Regions from separate parts of the Bradyrhizobium sp. USDA 4473 genome, predicted to be linked through region 1. Evidence: predicted binding sites of a transcription regulator. Region 1 holds the regulator's gene; each other region holds the start of a gene.
What was found. The regulator PhoB, encoded in region 1, activates phosphate uptake and scavenging genes when phosphate is short. The targets are predictions, from matches to a motif close to TGTCATNNANCTGTCAT.
Positions count from the first base shown of each region.

Region 2: a site for PhoB is predicted at 2,413-2,429, ahead of ACVW17_RS30640 (acetoacetate decarboxylase). Genes of this name have one in related genera too.
Region 3: a site for PhoB is predicted at 3,034-3,050, ahead of ACVW17_RS21480 (UDP-2,3-diacylglucosamine diphosphatase). Genes of this name have one in related genera too.
Region 4: a site for PhoB is predicted at 3,590-3,606, ahead of ppk2 (polyphosphate kinase 2). Genes of this name have one in related genera too.

Region 1 covers NZ_JBSSGE010000001.1:850,374-855,107, forward strand. Annotated here, with positions in the region: gene ACVW17_RS03990 (GcrA family cell cycle regulator) at 93-605, shown strand; gene phoB (phosphate regulon transcriptional regulator PhoB) at 877-1,587, opposite strand; gene phoU (phosphate signaling complex protein PhoU) at 1,716-2,432, opposite strand; gene pstB (phosphate ABC transporter ATP-binding protein PstB) at 2,453-3,271, opposite strand; gene pstA (phosphate ABC transporter permease PstA) at 3,268-4,113, opposite strand; gene pstC (phosphate ABC transporter permease subunit PstC) at 4,118-4,734, opposite strand, start outside.
Region 2 covers NZ_JBSSGE010000001.1:6,451,727-6,456,460, reverse strand. Annotated here, with positions in the region: gene ACVW17_RS30650 (acyl-CoA carboxylase subunit beta) at 1-1,088, shown strand, start outside; gene ACVW17_RS30645 (patatin-like phospholipase family protein) at 1,208-2,371, opposite strand; gene ACVW17_RS30640 (acetoacetate decarboxylase) at 2,656-3,441, shown strand; gene ACVW17_RS30635 (MFS transporter) at 3,489-4,734, opposite strand, start outside.
Region 3 covers NZ_JBSSGE010000001.1:4,629,892-4,634,625, reverse strand. Annotated here, with positions in the region: gene ACVW17_RS21495 (caspase family protein) at 1-13, shown strand, start outside; gene ACVW17_RS21490 (threonine/serine dehydratase) at 78-1,067, opposite strand; gene ACVW17_RS21485 (glycosyltransferase family 4 protein) at 1,110-2,201, opposite strand; gene ACVW17_RS21480 (UDP-2,3-diacylglucosamine diphosphatase) at 2,198-3,010, opposite strand; gene thiD (bifunctional hydroxymethylpyrimidine kinase/phosphomethylpyrimidine kinase) at 3,382-4,179, opposite strand; partial or broken gene ACVW17_RS21470 (Lrp/AsnC ligand binding domain-containing protein) at 4,383-4,629, shown strand; gene ACVW17_RS21465 (c-type cytochrome) at 4,694-4,734, opposite strand, start outside.
Region 4 covers NZ_JBSSGE010000001.1:7,339,135-7,343,868, reverse strand. Annotated here, with positions in the region: gene ACVW17_RS34480 (NAD(P)/FAD-dependent oxidoreductase) at 1-536, shown strand, start outside; gene ACVW17_RS34475 (amino acid ABC transporter permease) at 601-1,269, shown strand; gene ACVW17_RS34470 (transporter substrate-binding domain-containing protein) at 1,473-2,351, opposite strand; gene ppk2 (polyphosphate kinase 2) at 2,577-3,524, opposite strand; gene ACVW17_RS34460 (fumarylacetoacetate hydrolase family protein) at 3,672-4,734, shown strand, end outside.

The sequences.
Region 1 (4,734 bases):
CTAAGGGATTCTGGCCGCAGGGATATTTGTCCAGATTTGGCTCGCAGCGCCGCTCCAATGACTGGCCGGCGCCATGCGAAAGGAAGAATGCGATGACGGTATTGACCTGGTCCGACGATCGCGTCGAGCAGCTGAAGAAGCTCTGGGAGTCTGGCCTTTCGGCCAGCCAGATCGCAGCGGAACTTGGCAATGTGACGCGAAACGCCGTGATCGGCAAAGTGCACCGGCTCGGCCTCTCCGGCCGCGCCAAGGCACCCTCCACGGCGGCGCCGCGGCAGCGCAAGGCGCGCCCCGCCCAGCACATGATGCGAGTGGCGCGCCCGGTCTCGCGCGGCAACACCGCGCTCGCGCACGCCTTCGAGGTCGAGATGGAGCCCGATCCGATCTCGTTCGACAACGTGGTGCCGATGAGCCAGCGGCTGTCGCTGCTCGAACTCAACGAGGCCACCTGTCACTGGCCGGTCGGCGATCCCTCGAGCCCGGAATTCTTCTTCTGCGGCGGCAAGGCGCTCGCCGGCCTGCCCTATTGCGCGCATCATTCCCGCGTCGCCTACCAGCCCGCCGCCGATCGCCGCCGGCCGTCGGCGAAGCCGCAGATCAAGTAGCCCTCGGGAAAACTACGGAAGACCTGAAAAACAAATCCCCGCACAAGCGGGGATTTTTTGTGAGCGAATGAACATCAAGGGCACATAGCCCAGGTCAAGCGCACTGCGCGACGTAAGGTGAGCACACGCGCCCCTCCCCACCCTCCCCCGCAAGGAGGGAGGGAGCCGGACAGTGTGCTCACCTCACGCGATAACGAGCCGCCGCTCGTGGCGCGATGGATTGCTTCGCTCCGCTCGCAATGACGATGACGGCTCTCGCCGGAAAGGCGACTTACGGCTGCGGCTCGGCTTTCGCGAAGCGGTCGTCGAGCGCGTAGCCGGCGCCGCGCACGGTGCGGATCGGATCCTGCTCGCGGCCCGGATTGAGCAGCTTGCGCAGGCGGCCGATATGGACGTCGACGGTGCGCTCATCGATGTAGATGTCGCGGCCCCAGACGCTGTCGAGCAGCTGCTCGCGGCTGAACACGCGGCCGGGATGCTCAAGGAAGAATTCGAGCAGCCGATACTCGGTCGGCCCGAGATCGATCGGACGGCCCGAGCGCGCGACGCGGCGCTTCTCGCGGTCGAGCTCGATGTCGCCATAGGTCAGGACGGTGGCGAGCCGCTCCGGGCTCGCGCGGCGCAGCAGGCCCTTCACCCGCGCCAGGAGCTCCGGCACCGAGAACGGCTTGACGATGTAATCGTCGGCGCCGGTGGCCAGACCGCGCACCCGCTCGCTCTCCTCGCCGCGCGCGGTCAGCATGATGATCGGAAGCTGCTTGGTCTCGGGCCGCGCCCGCAGGCGGCGGCACAGCTCGATGCCGGACAGGCCCGGCAGCATCCAGTCGAGGACCACGAGGTCGGGAACGCGCTCCTTGAGGCGGGTATCGGCATCGTCGCCGCGCCCCACCGTTTCGACATCGTAGCCTTCCGCATCGAGGTTGTAGCGCAACAGCGTCGTTAGCGCTTCCTCGTCTTCGACTACCAGAATGCGTGCGCTCATCGGTCTAAGTTCTTTCTCTGTGGTGATCTGTTGCCCAGACGCAAACCGAAACACTTAGCTTCTTGAGCATAATCCCCGCGGAAACGACTTGTCGAAGACAATCCGGTTCCGCGCGTGCGGATGATGTCCTAGTTACCCGGCACAGTGGTGGCAAAATTGGTCATGTCGCCCTTCGGGCGCTTGTCGGTGATCTGCTGGCCTTCGATCATGTAGAACACAGTCTCGGCGATGTTGGTGGCGTGATCGCCGATCCGCTCGATGTTCTTGGCGCAGAACATCAGATGGATGCAGAACGAGATGTTGCGCGGATCTTCCATCATGTAGGTGAGCAGCTCGCGGAACAGCGAGGTGCAGATCGCATCGACCTCCTCGTCGCCCTTCCAGACGTTCATCGCCGCCGGCAGATCGTGCGCGGCATAGGCGTCGAGCACCGACTTGACCTGCGACAGCACGAGGTCGGTCATGTGCTCCAGGCCGCGGATCAGCTTCAGCGGCTGGAAATCGCTCTCCAGCGCCGCGACGCGCTTGCCCATGTTCTTGGCGAGGTCGCCGATCCGCTCGAGGTCGGTGGCGACGCGCATCGCGCTGACGATCTCGCGCAGATCGATCGCCATCGGCTGGCGCCGCGCGATCGTCAGCACCGCGCGCTCTTCGATGACGCGCTGCAGATTGTCGATCTCGATATCGGCGGCGACCACGCGCTTGCCGAGCGCGACGTCGCGCCGGATCAGCGCGTCGACCGACTCGGTGATCATCCGCTCGACGAGGCCGCCCATCTCGGCGACCAGGCGGGTCAACTCCTGCAGGTCGCTGTCGAATGCCTTGGCGGTGTGTTCAGAAGCCATCATCTGTCTCCTCAGCCCGGTCAGCCGAACCGGCCGGTGATGTAGTCCTGGGTGCGTCGATCGCTCGGCGAGGTGAAGATCTTGTTGGTGTCGTCGAACTCGATCAGCTCGCCGAGATACATGAAGGCGGTCTTGTCGGAGACGCGCGCCGCCTGCTGCATGTTGTGGGTGACGATCGCGATCGTGTAATCCTCGGAGAGCTCCTGGATCAGCTCCTCGACCTTGGCGGTGGAGATCGGATCGAGCGCCGAGCACGGTTCGTCGAACAGGATCACCTCGGGACGCACCGCCACGGTGCGCGCGATGCACAGCCGCTGCTGCTGGCCGCCGGACAGCGACAGGCCGGAGGCGTTCAGCTTGTCCTTGACCTCGTTCCACAGCGCGCCGCCGCGCAGCGCCTTCTCGACCCGGTCGTCCATCTCGGACTTCGAGATCTTCTCGTAGAGGCGGATGCCGAAGGCGATGTTCTCGTAGATCGTCATCGGGAACGGCGTCGGCTTCTGGAACACCATGCCGACCCGCGCGCGGAGCAGATTGAGGTCGAGCTTGGGATCGAGGATGTTGGTCTGGTCCAGCATCAGCTGGCCGACCGCGCGCTGGCCCGGATAAAGGTCGTACATCCGGTTGAAGATGCGCAGCAGGGTCGACTTGCCGCAGCCCGACGGTCCGATGAACGCCGTGACGCGGTTGGTGCCGAGCGTCAGGTTGATGTTCTTCAGCGCGTGGTGCTCGCCGTAATAGAAATTGAGGTTACGCACCGTGACTTTCGGCGGCGCGTCCGGAAGCGGCACCTGGGGAACGTGGCCCGCGACAGTCGTGGAGACGGAAAGCTCGGTCATTTTGCGGTCCTTTCGGCACCAAGGATACGCGCGCCGATATTCAACGCGAGCACGGTGAAGGTGATGAGCAGTGCGCCGCTCCACGCCAGTTCCTTCCAGTAGGCGTAGGGGCTCTGCACGAAGTTGTTGATGGTCACCGGCAGGTTGGCCATCGTCTTGGTCAAATCCCAGCTGAAGAACTGGTTCGACAGCGCGGTGAATAGCAGCGGCGCGGTCTCGCCGGCGACACGCGCGGTCGCCAGCAGCACGCCGGTGATCAAGCCGCTACGCGCAGCACGATAAGCGATCCGCTTGATCACCAGCGAACGCGGCAGGCCGAGCGCGGAGGCCGCCTCGCGCAACGGATTGGGCACCAGCAGCAGCATGTCCTCGGTGGTGCGCAGCACGACCGGGATCACGATCACGGCGAGCGCAAGACTGCCTGCGATCGCCGAGAAGCCGCGCATCGGCACCACCACCGCACCATAGATGAACAGGCCGATGATGATCGACGGCGCGCTGAGCAGGATGTCGTTGATGAAGCGGATCACCGAGGTGAGCTTGTCGTGCTTGCCGTACTCGGCAAGGTAGGTGCCGGCGAACAGGCCGAGCGGCGCGCCGATGCCGACGCCGATTACGGTCATGATGACCGAGCCGACGATGGCGTTGAGCAGACCGCCGTCGGTCGAGCCCGGCGGCGGCGTGTTCTGGGTGAACAGCTGCACGCTGAGGCCGGCAAGGCCGTTGTAGAGCAGCGTGATCAGGATCAGCGCCAGCCAGGTGACGCCGAACAGCGCCGCACCGACGCAGAGCGTGCGGATGATGATGTCGCTGCGGCGGCGGGATTTGTAGATCGGGTTCATGGCGTCACTTCCCCGCCTTCTTCTCGAGCCGCATCAGCATCAGCCGCGCGCCGGCGAGCACGAAGAAGGTCAGCACGAACAGCAACAGGCCGAGCAGGATCAGGCCGGACTGGTGCAGGCCGTCGCTCTCGGCGAATTCGGAAGCGATCGCCGCCGAGATCGTGGTGCCCGGCGCGAAGATCGACGACGAGATGCGGAACGAGTTGCCGATGATGAAGGTCACCGCCATGGTTTCGCCGAGCGCGCGGCCGAGCGCCAGCATGATGCCGCCGATCACGCCGACCCTTGTGTAGGGGATCACGACGCTGCGGACGACTTCCCAGGTGGTGCAGCCCATGCCGTAGGCGGCTTCCTTGAGCACGGGCGGCACGGTCTTGAACACGTCGACCGAGATCGCGGTGATGAACGGCAGCACCATGATGGCGAGGATCAGCGCCGCGTTGAACAGGCTGAGATAGGACGGCGGGCCGGCGAACACCGCGCCCAGCACCGGAACGCCCTCGAAGATCCGGATCATGAACGGCTGGAACGTGTTGGCCAGGAACGGGCCGAGCACGAAGAAGCCCCACATGCCGTAGATGATGGAGGGGATGCCGGCGAGCAGCTCGATGGCGATGCCGA
Region 2 (4,734 bases), 5.6 Mb from region 1:
ACTGGTACACGACCGCCAACTTGGCGCGGGTGCCGGTGGTCGGGCTCGGGCTCGGCTCGGTCGCGGGCCTGGGCGCCGCGCGGCTCGCGGCCACGCACTACTCTGTCATGACCAAGAGCTCGGCGATGTTCGTCGCCGGTCCGCCGGTGGTGAAGCGGCTTGGTCAGGATCTGACCAAGCAGGAGCTCGGCGGCGCCGACATCCAGACCCGCGCCGGGGCGATCGACCAGGCCGTCGAGACGGAAGAAGAGGCGTTCGACTATGCGCGGCGTTTCCTGTCCTATCTGCCGTCGTCGGTCTACGATGTGCCGCCGACCATTCCCTGCACCGACGATCCCGAACGCGCCGAAGAATCGCTTCTGAAGGCGGTGCCGCGCAATCGCCGGCAGGTCTACAAGATGCGGCCGATCATCGAGGCCGTCGTCGACAAGGGCTCGTTCTTCGAGGTCGCCGCCAATTTCGGCCGGCCGGTCATCACGGGCCTTGCGCGGATCGAGGGCCGGGCGGTGCTGGTGCTCGCCAGCGATCCCTTCCATTATGGCGGCTCGTGGACCGCGGATGCCTGCCAGAAGGTGGTGCGCTGGGTCGACTTCGCCGAGACCTTCCATCTGCCGGTGGTCTACCTGATGGATTGCCCGGGCTTCATGATCGGGCTCGAGGCCGAGAAATCGGCGACCATCCGCCACGGCGTGCGGGCGATGGCGGCCGTCAACCAGAGCACGGTGCCATGGTGCACGATCATCATCCGCAACGCCTTCGGCGTCGCCGGCGTGGTGCATCAGCCGGCCAACCGCTTCTCGATGCGCTACGCCTGGCCGTCGGCCTATTGGGGCTCGCTGCCGCTCGAGGGCGGCATCGAGGCGGCCTATCGCGCCGAGATCGACGCGGCCGCCGATCCCGCCGCCAAGCTGCGCGAGATCGAGGACCGCCTCAACAAGCTGCGCTCGCCGTTCCGCTCGGCCGAGAAGTTCTGGGTCGAGGAGGTGATCGACCCGCGCAGGACGCGCTCGCTGCTCTGCGAGTTCGCGCGCCTCGCCGAGCCGATCCGCACCGCCGGGCCGCCGCGCAACATGTCGACGCGGCCGTAGGCCGATTTCCCAATCGTCATTGCGAGCGCAGCGAAGCAATCCATTCGTCCACACGCGTTGACGGATGGATTGCTTCGTCGCTTCGCTTCTCGCAATGACGGAGGATGGACGGCGCGCCGCTATTCCGCTTCCCGATGCACGTCGTGGATCACGATGCCCATGCCGTTCTCGGGCATCTTGATCCAGTCGCGGCGCTTCAGCGAGCGCTTGGTGTCCTCGTGGCCGCTCGCCCAGTGCTCGCGCATCGAGGTGCCGGAGAATTCGTGGTCCTTGGCGTCGCCCTCATAGGCCTTCTGCTGGTAGATCAGCTGCAGCAGCGTGATCCCCGGCAGCCGGCTGTTCGCCTTCTTGAGCTGGCGCTCCTCTTCCGACAGATGATCGTCGGGGATCTTCCCGAGCGCATTGTGCAGGGCGGTGCGCAGATTGTAGGTCTTGCGATAGACGTCGGTGTTGTAGCGGGTGCGCGACGAATACATGATGTCCTTGTGCCGGGCCATCACGTCCTGGATGTCGCGCGGCAGCGCGCCGCGCGCCGAGAACAGGTCGACCTGGAACACCAGCGAATTCATGTTGTCTTCCTGGTCGAGCAGATGCTGCAGCGGCGTGTTGGAAACGATGCCGCCGTCCCAGAAATGGTCGGTGCCGACCTTCACCATCGGCAGCGCCGGCGGCAGCGCGCCGCTCGCCATGATGTGCTCGGGGATGATCTCGTCATGGGCATTGTCGAAATAGATGAAGTTGCCGGAGAGCACGTTCACGGCGCCGACCGCGAAGCGCATCTTCTTGGAATTGATCCGGTCGAAATCGACCAGCTCCAACAGTGACTCACGCAGCGGCGTGGTGTCGTAATAGCTGGTGGCGGTGCGCGCGCCGGCCGGGCTGAGCCACGGATTGGTCTGATGCGGGGTGAAGAAGCCGGGCTGCCCCAGCGTCGTCGTCAGCCATGAGCTGGTGAAGTTGCGCGCCTTGCGGAAGATGTCGCCGTCCGGCGTGTAGTGCCAGATCTTGCGGCTGGTGATGCGATCCCAGAAGGTGTGCAGCCGCTCCAGCCGCCTCGAAGGCGGATTGCCGGCGATGATCGCCGAGTTGATCGCGCCGATCGAGACGCCGCAGACCCAGTCGGGCTCGATGTTGGATTCATGCAGCGCCTGGTAGACGCCGGCCTGATAGGCCCCGAGCGCGCCGCCGCCCTGCAGGACCAGGGCGACGCGATCGCATCCCTCGGGACGCCAGCCGGGCGTGGCGTGCTCGATATCGTCAGGATGAGGGGTGCGCGCGTCCATCTCAGACACTCCAAAATTTTCGGCGAGGATTCAGGGTGCCGATGACGCCGTGATGACAATTGCGGCGCCCGCGCGTGGCGCCTCCGGCATGGCTTGCCTGCATGGTTAGCATTGGCCTCCCGCAGCGTAACGCAGGTCACGCAGGCGTCACCGAGATTACGCAGCAGCCGTAACCGAGGTCACGCAGGCGTAACCGAGGTCATGCACCTGACGGAAATCCCTCACATCGCTGTCAATCTCGGCCGCTAGCGTCCGCGCAAACGTTGCCAACAGGGGTTATTGCGATGCGCAGGGAAGATCTGTTCAAGCTTCCGTCGATGCCGGCCGCCGGTCCGAGCTATCCCGCCGGTCCGTACCGCTTCATCGATCGCGAATTCCTGGTCATCACCTATGAAACCGAGCCGGAGCTGGTCCGCGCCGCACTGCCTGAGCCGCTGGACCCGGTCGAGCAGGCCATCGTGCACTACGAGTGGATCAAGATGCCCGACAGCTCCGGCTTCGGCAGCTACACCGAGTCCGGTCTCGTGATCCCCGCGCGACTGCACGGCGAGGACGTCAACTTCGTGTGCCAGATGTATCTCGACGATGATCCGCCGATCGCCGCCGGCCGCGAGATCTGGGGCTTTCCGAAGAAGTACGCCCACCCCAAGCTCGAGATCGTCAAGGACACGCTGACCGGCACGCTGGAATACGCCGGCCAGCTCGTCGCGATGGGCACGATGGGCTACAAGCACGAGAGCATGGCGGGCAATGGCGACGCCACCCGCGCCACGCTGTCGAAGACGCAAGTCAATCTGAAGATGATCCCCGGCGTCGACGGTCATCTCGAGATCTGCCAGCTGGTGGCGATCAACCTCACCGACATCAACGTCAAGGGCTCGTGGATCGGATCGGGCCGGCTGCATCTGGTGCCGCATGTCAATGCGCCGGTCGCGGACTTCCCGGTCAAGCGCGTCGTCGGTGCGCATCATTACATCGCCGACCTGACGCTGCCGTTCGGCCGCGTCGTGCACGATTACAACAAGGAAGCCGCCGAGGCGGCGACGCCGACCGGCCTTGCGGCGGAGTAGGGCTAGCACCGGCATGGACGCCGGCCTGGCCGTGGCGGGCGGCGGCCTCAGGCCGCTGCCGGCCTCGGCTCAGCCACCGGCTTCGGTTGCGGTCGCGCGATCGCGAGCGTGATCAGCGCAGCGAAGACGCACAGCGCGCCGGCGATGAAGAACGCCGGCAGGTAGCTCTGATAGATCGTGCGCGACAGGCCGGCGCCGAACGCGGCCGCGCCGGCGCCGAGCTGATGGCCGGCAAAGATCCAGCCGAACACCAGATTGGCGCGCTCGGCGCCGAAGCGCTGCGCGGTGAGGCGCACCGTCGGCGGCACGGTCGCGATCCAATCGAGGCCGTAGAACATCGCAAACAGCGACAGGCCGTAGAAAGTGAAGTCGGAGTACGGCAGATACAGCAGCGACAGGCCGCGCAGCCCGTAATACCAGAACAACAGATAGCGATTGTCGTAGCGATCCGACAGCCAGCCCGAGATGATGGTGCCGAAGAAATCGAAGATGCCCATCGCAGCGAGCAGGCTCGCGGCCTGCACTTGCGGGATGCCGAAGTCGAGGCACATCGGGATCAGATGGACCTGGACCAGGCCGTTGGTCGAGGCGCCGCAGACGAAAAAGGTCGCGAACAGGATCCAGAACACCGACGATTTCGATGAATCGCGCAGGGTGCCGAGCGCGGCCGCCATGATCGGCGCATTGGCGGGCGGCGGCGCAGGAACGGGCGCGGTGCCCGCATCGCCGAACGGGCGCAGGCCGACGTCGCTCGGGCGGTCGCGCATCAGCATCAGCACGGCAAAGGCGGCGATGCCGAGCATGACGCAGACGAATCCGAGTGCGACGCGCCAGCCATAACGCTCGGTGATCGCAGCGAGCAGCGGCAGGAAGGCGAGCTGGCCCGTCGCAACGCTCGCGGTGAGCATGCCGATCACGAGGCCGCGTCGTGCCACGAACCAGCGGGTGGCAATGGTCGCACCGAGCACCAGCGCAGTCATGCCGGTGCCGATCCCGATCACGACGCCCCACAGCGCGATCAGCTGCCAGACCTGCGTCATCGCGAGCGACGCGACAAGGCCTGACACCACGATCAGTTGCGCCGCCAGCGTCACGTTGCGCAGGCCGTAACGGTTCATCAGCGCCGCGGCGAACGGCGCCATCAGCCCGAACAGGATGAAGCGGATCGACAGCGCCGAGGAGATCTCGGCCGTGGACCAGCCGAATTCCTTCTGCAGGGGAACGATGAAGACGCCGGGCGCGCCGACCGTGCCGGCGGAGATCAGTGCGGCCAGGAAGGTGACGGCAACCATC
Region 3 (4,734 bases), 3.8 Mb from region 1:
GTTCAAGCACTGATCCGCAGCACAACAAAACGGGGGCAGTGTGACCACCGCCTCCCCTGCTTTTCAAAGTGCTGTCCTCAGGCGACGAGCTTCGCGAACAGGTCGGCATCGACATTGCCGCCCGAGAGCACGATGACGACGTTCTTGCCCTTGGCGTCGATCCGGCCAGCTAGCAGCGCAGCAAGACCGATCGCGCCGCCGGGCTCGACCACGAGCTTCAGCTCGCGATAGGCAAACGCGACGGCGGCACCGACCTCGTCGTCGGAGGCGCTGACGCCGTTTGCCAGCAGCTTGCTGTTGATGGCGAAAGTCAGCTCGCCCGGCATCATCGCCATCAGCGCATCGCAGATGGTGCGCGGCGCAACCGCATGCGCTTCGCGATGGCCGACCTTGAGCGACAAGGCATGATCGTCATAGCCCGCAGGCTCGGCGACGATCACCTGGGCCTGCGGATACTTGACCTTCACCGCGGTGGCGACACCGGCGATCAGGCCGCCGCCGGAAGCCGGCGCCACGACGATGTCGGGCACGAGCCCGAGCGCGGCCATGTCCTCGGCGATCTCGCGGCCGGCGGTGCCCTGGCCCGCGATCACCAAGGGATCGTCATAGGGAGGCACGAGCGTCGCGCCACGCTTGCTGGCGATGCCGCTGGCGATCGCCGCACGATCGTCGCGATCGCGATCGTACAGCACGACCTCGGCGCCGTAGGACTTGGTCCGCTCGCGCTTGGTGAGCGGCGAGTCCGCAGGCATCACGATGGTCGCCTGCATGTTGAGGATCTTCGCCGCCGCGGCCACGCCCTGGGCATGGTTGCCCGAGGAGAACGCCACGACGCCGCCGCTCCGCTTGTCCTGCGGGATCGAGGCGAGCTTGTTGAAGGCGCCGCGGAACTTGAACGATCCGGTCCGCTGCAACATCTCGGGCTTGAGGAAGACCCGGCTGCCGACGCGTTCGTTGAGAACGGGAAAGGCCAGCAGCGGCGTGCGCACCGCGAACGGCGCGACCACCCTTGCGGCGGCATCGATGTCCGCGGCAGCGACGGGTGGATTTAGAACGGTGTCCGTCATCCGCAATTTGTATCGCGACGGCAGGCAGCCCGGCAAGACGCTTTAGCGTGAGGTTTGGTGGCTCGCCGGCAATGCCGCAAAATGATGCTCTTCGGCACCGAATTCCAATGCCTCCCCCTCACCGTCCGGCGGCGCGGGGCGGACATTCATGCAGCGATCGATGAACACCCGGGCCGACGCCTGCCAGGTGTGGAGCGCGGCAAAATCGACGCAGGCCTGGCGCGGAATGCTGAGTGCCTCGAGGCAGGCGTGGTGCAGATCGTCGTCGAGCACGCCGACCGGCGCCGCGCCGATCACGTCGCGGGGACCGGTGACCGGAAAAGCGGCAACCGGCAGTCCGCTCGCCAGCGCCTCGAGCAGCACCAGACCGAACGTATCGGTGCGGCTCGGGAAAACGAACACATCGGCCGAAGCATAGATCTCAGCCAATTCTTCCCCATGGCGAGCGCCGAGGAACACGGCTTCCGGATATTTCCGCTCCAGCGCCGCCCGCGCCGGGCCGTCGCCGACCACGACCTTGGTGCCGGGCAGGTCGAGATCGAGGAATGCCTCGAGGTTCTTCTCCACCGCAACCCGGCCGACGCTGAGATAGACCGGCTGCGGCAGGCAGAGATCGACATCACGCGGATGGAACAGTCCGGTATCCACGCCGCGCGACCACAGCACCACGTTGCGGAAGCCGCGCTGACGCAGCTCGGCCGCCAGCGCCGGGGTCGCGGCCATCACCGCCCGGCTCGGCCGGTGGAACCAGCGCAGCGCACGCCACACCCAGCCTTCCGGGACCGGCGTGCGTGCCGACACGTATTCGGGAAAGCGGGTGTGGAAGCTGGTCGTGAACGGCAGGCCGTGCTTGCGGCAATAGCGGCGCACCGAGAGCCCGATCGGACCCTCGGTCGCGATATGGATGCTGTCGGGTTTGGCCGCCTCGATCAGGCTGGCGACCTTGGCCCGGTACGGCAGCGCCAGCCGGAGATCGCGATAGCTCGGCATCGCGAAGGTGCGGAACTCGTCCGGCGTCAGGAAGCTCACCTCGACGCCGAGCGATTTCGCCGCCTGCGCCATCATGGTCAGCGTGCGGACAACCCCGTTGACCTGGGGATGCCACGCATCGGTCGCGACCAGGATATGCGTCATGCAGCGCGTGCCGTCACTCGCGGAACGGGCGCGATCCGGCGCACCGGATCGGTCCAGGTGATGATCTCGAAATGGCCGTCCTCATGCTCGGCGAGCGCGGTGCAGCTCTCCACCCAGTCGCCGCAATTCATGTAGCGGATGCCGTGCTCGTCATGAATCGTCGCGTAGTGGATGTGTCCGCAGATCACGCCGTCGCAGCCGTGACGCCGCGCCTCTCCCGCCAATGTCGCCTCGAACGCGCCGATATAGTTCACCGCCTTCTTGACCTTCAGCTTGGCCCATTGCGACAGCGACCAATAGGGCACGCCGAACATCTTGCGGAAGAAGTTGACGAAGCGGTTCATCTGGATCGCGAAGTCGTAGGCCTTGTCGCCGAGATGGGCGAGCCAGCGCGCGTTCTGCACCACAAGATCGAAGATGTCGCCGTGGATCACGAGGTAGCGCTTGCCGTCGGCGCCGGTGTGGACGGTGTTCTCCACCACATCGATGCCGCCGAAATGCGTGCCGTAATATTTGCGCAGGAACTCGTCGTGGTTGCCCGGGACGTAGATCACCTTGGCGCCCTTGCGCGCCTTGCGCAGCATCTTCTGCACGAAATCGTTGTGCGTCTGCGGCCAGTACCAGTTCGACTTCAGCGCCCAGCCGTCGACGATATCACCAACGAGGTAGATCGTGTCGGCATCGTGAGAGCGGAGGAAGTCCAGCAGACGGTCGGCTTGCGAACCGCGGGCTCCGAGATGGACATCGGAGATAAACAAAGTGCGAAAGCGCCGCTCGGGGCTTTCTTCACTCAAGGAGTCGCTTCCCATGCCTGTGCACCTAACAGATTCCTGTGACAAGGCGATGACGATCCCCGCGACCCAAGGCCCCACAAACAGTTAACGAGAATCAGCACTACGCCCCTCCAATGCGGATAACAGCGGCGTGCGACAATCTGGCGACACGGGCGGTCGCCGCTGTGTGGAACGGGCATTACGGAAATGCACGGGAGCTCTCGTCCACCGTCATTGCGAGCGAAGCGAAGCAATCCATCGCCTCGCAAGCGGGGATATGGATTGCTTCGTCGCTGACGCTCCTCGCAATGACGGGCTTCACCGTTGCAAACGAACGTAATCCGGGGCCTTCGCGCGCGGAGGGTTCATTCCCGGATTGCGCTGCGCTTCATCCGGGCTACAGGCAATCAGTAGTAATTGTGAAAATGATGCACCGGCCCATGACCGTGGCCGACGGCAAAACGATCGGCGGCGGCGATCGCGTCCGTGATCCAGGCCTTGGCATGACGCACGGCAGTCTCCATCGTCTCACCCTTCGCGAGTCCTGCCGCGATCGCCGACGACAGCGAGCAACCGGTGCCATGCGTGTTTGCTGTCGCGATGCGTGGCGCCCACAGCGCGATGCTTCGTTCAGCGTCGATCAGATAGTCGATGCTGTCAGCACCATGTCCGTGGCCACCCTTGACCAGCACCGCGCGACATCCCATCGCCAGCAATCGCTTGCCTTGCCGCTCGACATCGGCTTCGCTCGAGGCGACCGGCTCGTTCAATAGCGCCGCCGCTTCCGGCAGGTTCGGCGTGATCAGCGAGGCCAGTGGAAACAGCATGGACTTCAGCGCATCGACCGCCTCGGCGGCCAGCAGCCGATCGCCTGAGGTTGCGACCATCACCGGATCGAGCACGACGTGGCGCGGCGCCCAGCGCGTCAGCCCTTCGGCGATCGCAGCGATGGTCTCAGCTTGCGCCACCATGCCGATCTTGACCGCACCGACATCGAGGTCGGAGAACACCGCATCAAGCTGGGCGGTGACGAATGCCGCCGGCACCGGATGGATGCCGCTGACCCCGGTGGTGTTCTGCGCGGTCAGCGCCGTGATCGCGGAGGCGCCATAGACCCCGAGCGCCGCGAAGCTCTTGAGGTCGGCCTGGATACCCGCCCCGCCGGAGGAATCCGAGCCCGCAATGGTGAGCGCGATCGGCGTCATCGTGCGACACCGGCGGTCGAGACGAATAAGATCGTGACAATTGGGACCATGGCCTGTCCTAGCCCGGCCGCGCACCGGCAGCAAGTTCGCCTGACTTTGCCGCGCGTTGGCCTTGAGTTGCCGTTGCGTTGCCCCTTCTTGTCCCCTTGCCTTGGCCGCCGGTTTTTGGCCTATAGTCGACCAAATCCCCGGAGACGACTTTGATGGTTCCTTTCTTCGTCCAGATCAAATGCAAGCTCGGCCAGTCCTACACCGTCGCCAACGCGCTGGCGGAAGCCGAGATTGCGTCCGAGATCTATTCCACCGCGGGCAATTACGACCTCCTGGTCAAGTTCTATGTCGACCACGACACCGACATCGGCCATTTCATCAACGAGAAGGTTCAGGTGATCCCGGGCAATCCAGGACACCCTCACCATCATCACCTTCAAGGCGTTCGGCGCGAAGTAGAGCATGATCCGGTAAAGTGCGAAGCGGCTTTCCGAGCGGATCATGCTGAAACAGGAACCCGCCGCTAGGGCTTCTTCTCGGGCTTCGTCGGCTTCGGCGGCCCCT
Region 4 (4,734 bases), 6.5 Mb from region 1:
TTGCCGACGGCGAGATCGCCGCGCGCCATATCGTGGTCGCGCTCGGGCCGTGGTCGGCCGAACTGCTGCGGCCGCTCGGCTATCGCGTGCCGCTGGCGTTCGAGCGCGGCTATCACCAGCATTTCGTGCCGAACCCGGCACGCAAATTGCTGCGCCCGATCCATGACGCGGAGGGCGGTTTTCTGATGACGCCGATGGAGCAGGGCATTCGCATCACCAGCGGCGTCGAGCTCACCGCGCGCGACGCGCCGTCGAATTTTGCGCAGCTCGAGGCGGTGGTGCCGATGGCGCGCAGCGTGGCCGAGTTCGGCGAAGCGGTTGGCGAGCGCTGGCGCGGCGCACGGCCGACGCTGCCCGACAGCCTGCCGATGATCGGGCAGGCGCCGCGGCATCGCGGGCTCTGGCTCGCCTTCGGCAACCAGCATATCGGCTTCACCACCGGTCCGGGAACGGGTGCCGCGGTCGCCGCGATGATTGCGGGAGACACACCGCCATTCGAGGTCAAGGCGTTTTCGCCCGGCCGGTATATCGCGTGACACGCGCAAGGCCGCCTGCGATGCTGCGACGTCAAGAGAACGGGCGCGGCAACCGAGGGGCAGGATGAACTACGTCTGGGATTTCGGGATCCTCGCCAAGTACAGCCATCTGTTCTGGCTCGGGCTCGGCTGGACCATGGCCTACACGATCGGCACCATCATTCTGGGTACGCTGATCGGCCTGATCGTCGGCATGCTGCGGCTCAAGCGCATTCCGGTGATCGACTGGCTCCTGATCGCCTATATCGAAACCTTCCGCTGCACGCCGCTCCTGGTGCAGATCATCTGGTTCTACTACGCGTTTCCGGTCGTGATCGGCGTCAACATCCCGGCGCATGTCGCGGCCGTCAGCGTGCTGTCGCTTTATGGCGGCGCGTTCTATGCCGAGATCGTGCGCGGCTCGATCGAGAGCGTGCCGATCGGGCAGTGGGACGCAGCCAAGGCGCTCGGCTTCCGCGGCTGGCGCCTGATGCGGCTCGTGATCCTGCCGCAGGCGCTGAAGCCGATGATGGCGCCCTATGTCAACCAGTCGGTGACGCAGCTCAAGAACACCTCGCTGGTCTCGATCATCGCGGTGCCCGACCTCGTCTACAACGCAACCCTGATCAATGCCGACACCTATCGGCCGCTCGAGGTCTACACCATCGTGGCGCTGATCTATTTTGCGATCCTGTTCCCGTCGACGCTGGCGGCGCGGCGGCTGGAGCGCGGGCTGACCTACGACAAGGTGTGAGGCTTCTTCTCCCTCGCCCCGCTCTTGCGCGGTCGAGACCAGCGAAGCTTGCTCTTAGAGGGTCGGGGTGAGGGGCTCTATCCGGCAAGCAGTTCGTGGCTTGTTGAGCAATGTGCCTCGCCTCTCACCGGATCGCATCTGCGATGCGATCCGACCTCTCCCCGCAAAGCGCGGGGAGAGGTGAAGAGGAGACATCCTCGACCTCAGATATTCAACTCCACCGGCACATCCTCGGCCTTGACGCCGGCAAGCCCGAGGCCCTTGACGAACCATTCGCGCATCTGGCCGATGCCGCGGTTATAGTCGATCCAGACCGATAGGAAATCGCGCCAGCGCTTGTCCTGTTCGCGCCGCACCGCGGTGCCGCTCGCGATCGTCACCGAGGGCGAGGTCAGGATCTTGTAGGTGCCGAGATTCGGGTTCTTGGCGATCGCGGTCAGCCCGAGCACCAGCGCGTTGACCACGCAATCGACGCGGCCCGACGACATTTCCAGCATCACCTCGTCGCGCGACTTCAGCGACTTGATGGTGGCGTTCGGCGCGAAGCGCCGCGCCACTGCCTCGTTGGCGGAGCCGACGTCGACCGCGATCTTGACCTCGGGCTTGTTGATGTCGGCCCAGGTTTTTGCCTCCAGTCCCTTCTTCAGCATCGCGCCGAACGGATGCGGGAACACCAGATTGGTGAAATCGACCACCAGCGCACGCTGCGGCGTCGGGTTGAGCGCGAAGCCGAGATCGATCTTGTTGGCCTGCAGATCGAGGATCGAATTGCCGTAGGTCGACTCGACATATTCCAGCTTGACGTCGAGCAGTTTTGCCAGATCGTTGGCCATCTCGATCGAGAAGCCGGACCAGGTGCCGGTGGCGAGGTCCTTGTTGAAATAGGGCAGCTCGCCGGGCAGCACGGCGATCCGCAGCACCTTGTTGGCGCGGATGCGATCCAGCGTGTTGTCGGCCGGGGTCTGCGCCGAGGCCGGCGCCGCCATCGCGGCCGCGAGCGCCGCGCCGCCGCCGATCCCGAGTGCATAGCGCAGCGCGTCGCGGCGATCTTCGGAAATTTTGATGTCGTCGGATTGAGTCAAGAGGGCCTCCCTGCACCAGATCGCCGAAGCCTAGCGTCGGGTTCCGGCGCCAGCAAGGGCGCGCGCCTGCACCATTGGTAGGCTTGTCGACGAGGAGATGCCTATCCCTTCGCCTCATCCCGCGTGTGGCAGGGCTATCGCATATGTCGCTTCCGCAGGAGGCGACCCTCACCCTGACCCTCTCCCCGTAAGAACGGGGAGATGAGAGCGTGCCTGCGGCTCGCCTCAATACCGTCCCGGCACGTACATCTCCTGCGGGATCGGGCCGCGGTGATAGTCGGGGTTGCGCACCCGCGGCGGCAGCACCACCGGTTGGTGGGTGACCGACTGGTAGGGGATCTGGCTCAGCAGATGCGAGATGCAGTTGAGCCGGGCGCGCTTCTTGTCGACGGCATCGACGATCCACCATGGCGTATCAGGCAGATGGGTGCGCTCCAGCATGGTCTCCTTGGCCTTGGTGTAGAGCTCCCAGCGGGTCCGCGCCTCGACGTCCATCGGGCTCAGCTTCCACTGCTTCAACGGATCCTGGATCCGCATCGAGAAGCGGAACGCCTGTTCCTCATCGGTGATCGAGAACCAGTATTTCAGCAGGATGGTGCCGGAGCGGATCAGCATGCGTTCAAATTCCGGCACCGAAACGAAGAACTCCTCATACTGCTCGTCGGTGCAGAACCCCATCACCTTCTCGACGCCGGCGCGGTTATACCAGCTGCGGTCGAACAGCACGATCTCGCCGCCGGCCGGAAGATGCGAGACGTAGCGCTGGAAGTACCATTGCGTGCGCTCGCGCTCGTTCGGCGCCGGCAGCGCCGCGATCCGGCAGACCCGCGGGTTGAGCCGCTGGGTGATGCGCTTGATAACGCCGCCCTTGCCGGCGGAATCGCGCCCCTCGAACAGCACCACGACCTTCTTCTTCTCATGCTGCACCCAGTCCTGCAGCTTCACCAGCTCGCCCTGCAACCGCAGCAATTCGCGGAAGTAGAACTTGCGGTCGATCGACGGCTTGCCGGCGGCGCCGTCGTGATCGAGCTCGTCGAGCCTCATGTCGTCGAGCTCGAGCTCGAGTTCCTCGTCGAGGCTGTCGGCCATCTCCTGATGAATGCGGGCGCGCAAGGCTTCGTCCCGCAAGGCTTCATCTCGAGAGGCTTCGTCGGTGAGGTGGGGGGCGGTCATGAAGGTCCGTCTTTCAGTGTGCTAGATGGATCGCCGGGAGCATTGACGGGCGATGTTACCCCTCTATGACAAGGGCATGACCGCTGTTTCACGCCGCCGGTCGGACTGTGCTAACAAGCGACCACAAGATCAAAAAAGGAGACGCCGATGATTTCGCTCACGCCAAAAGACGTCCTGCCGGAGGACGGCACCGCCGGCACGCTGGTCGGACGGGTCTGGCTGCCGCAGGCCGGCGGACCGGCCGTGGTCGCGGTACGCGGCGACGGCGTGTTCGACGTCACCGCGCGCTTCCCCACGGTGAGCGCGCTGTGCGGGGAGAGCGATCCGTCAGGTGCGTTGCGTGCGACCAAAGGCGAGCGGATCGGCGATCTCGCGGCGATCCTCGCCAACACGCCGCCCGACGGCCGCGACAAGGCGAAGCCGCATCTGCTGGCACCGGTGGATTTGCAGGTGCTGAAGGCCGCCGGCGTCACCTTCGCGATCTCGATGCTGGAACGCGTGATCGAGGAGCGGGCGCGCGGCAACCCGTCCTCGGCCGAGGCGATCCGCAAGGAGGTGGTGCGCCTGGTCGGCGACGATCTCTCCAAGCTCAAGCCCGGCTCCGAGCAGGCGATGCGGCTGAAGCAGGTGCTGATCGACCAGAATGCCTGGAGCCAGTATCTCGAGGTCGGCATCGGCCCCGACGCCGAAGTCTTCACCAAGGCGCCGACGCTGTCCTCGGTCGGCACCGGCATGGATGCCGGGCTGCATCCGAAGTCGACCTGGAACAACCCGGAGCCGGAGGTCGTGCTTGTCGTCTCCGGTGCCGGCAAGATCGTCGGTGCCGCGCTCGGCAACGACGTCAACCTGCGCGACTTCGAGGGCCGCTCGGCGCTCTTGCTGTCGAAGGCCAAGGACAACAACGCGTCGTGTGCGATCGGCCCGCTGCTCCGCCTGTTCGACGCGACCTTCTCGCTCGACGACGTCAGGCAGATGGATGTCGGCCTCACCGTGACCGGCGCCGACGGCTTCGTGCTCGAGGGCCATTCCTCGATCTCAAAGATCAGCCGCGACCCGACCGACCTGGTCGCGCAGACCATCGGCCCGGTGCATCAATATCCCGACGGCTTTGCGCTGTTCCTCGGCACGATGTTCGCGCCGGTCAAGGATCGCGACGCCAAGGGCGAGGGCTTCACCCACAAGCGCGACGACATCGTCACGATCGTAGCCC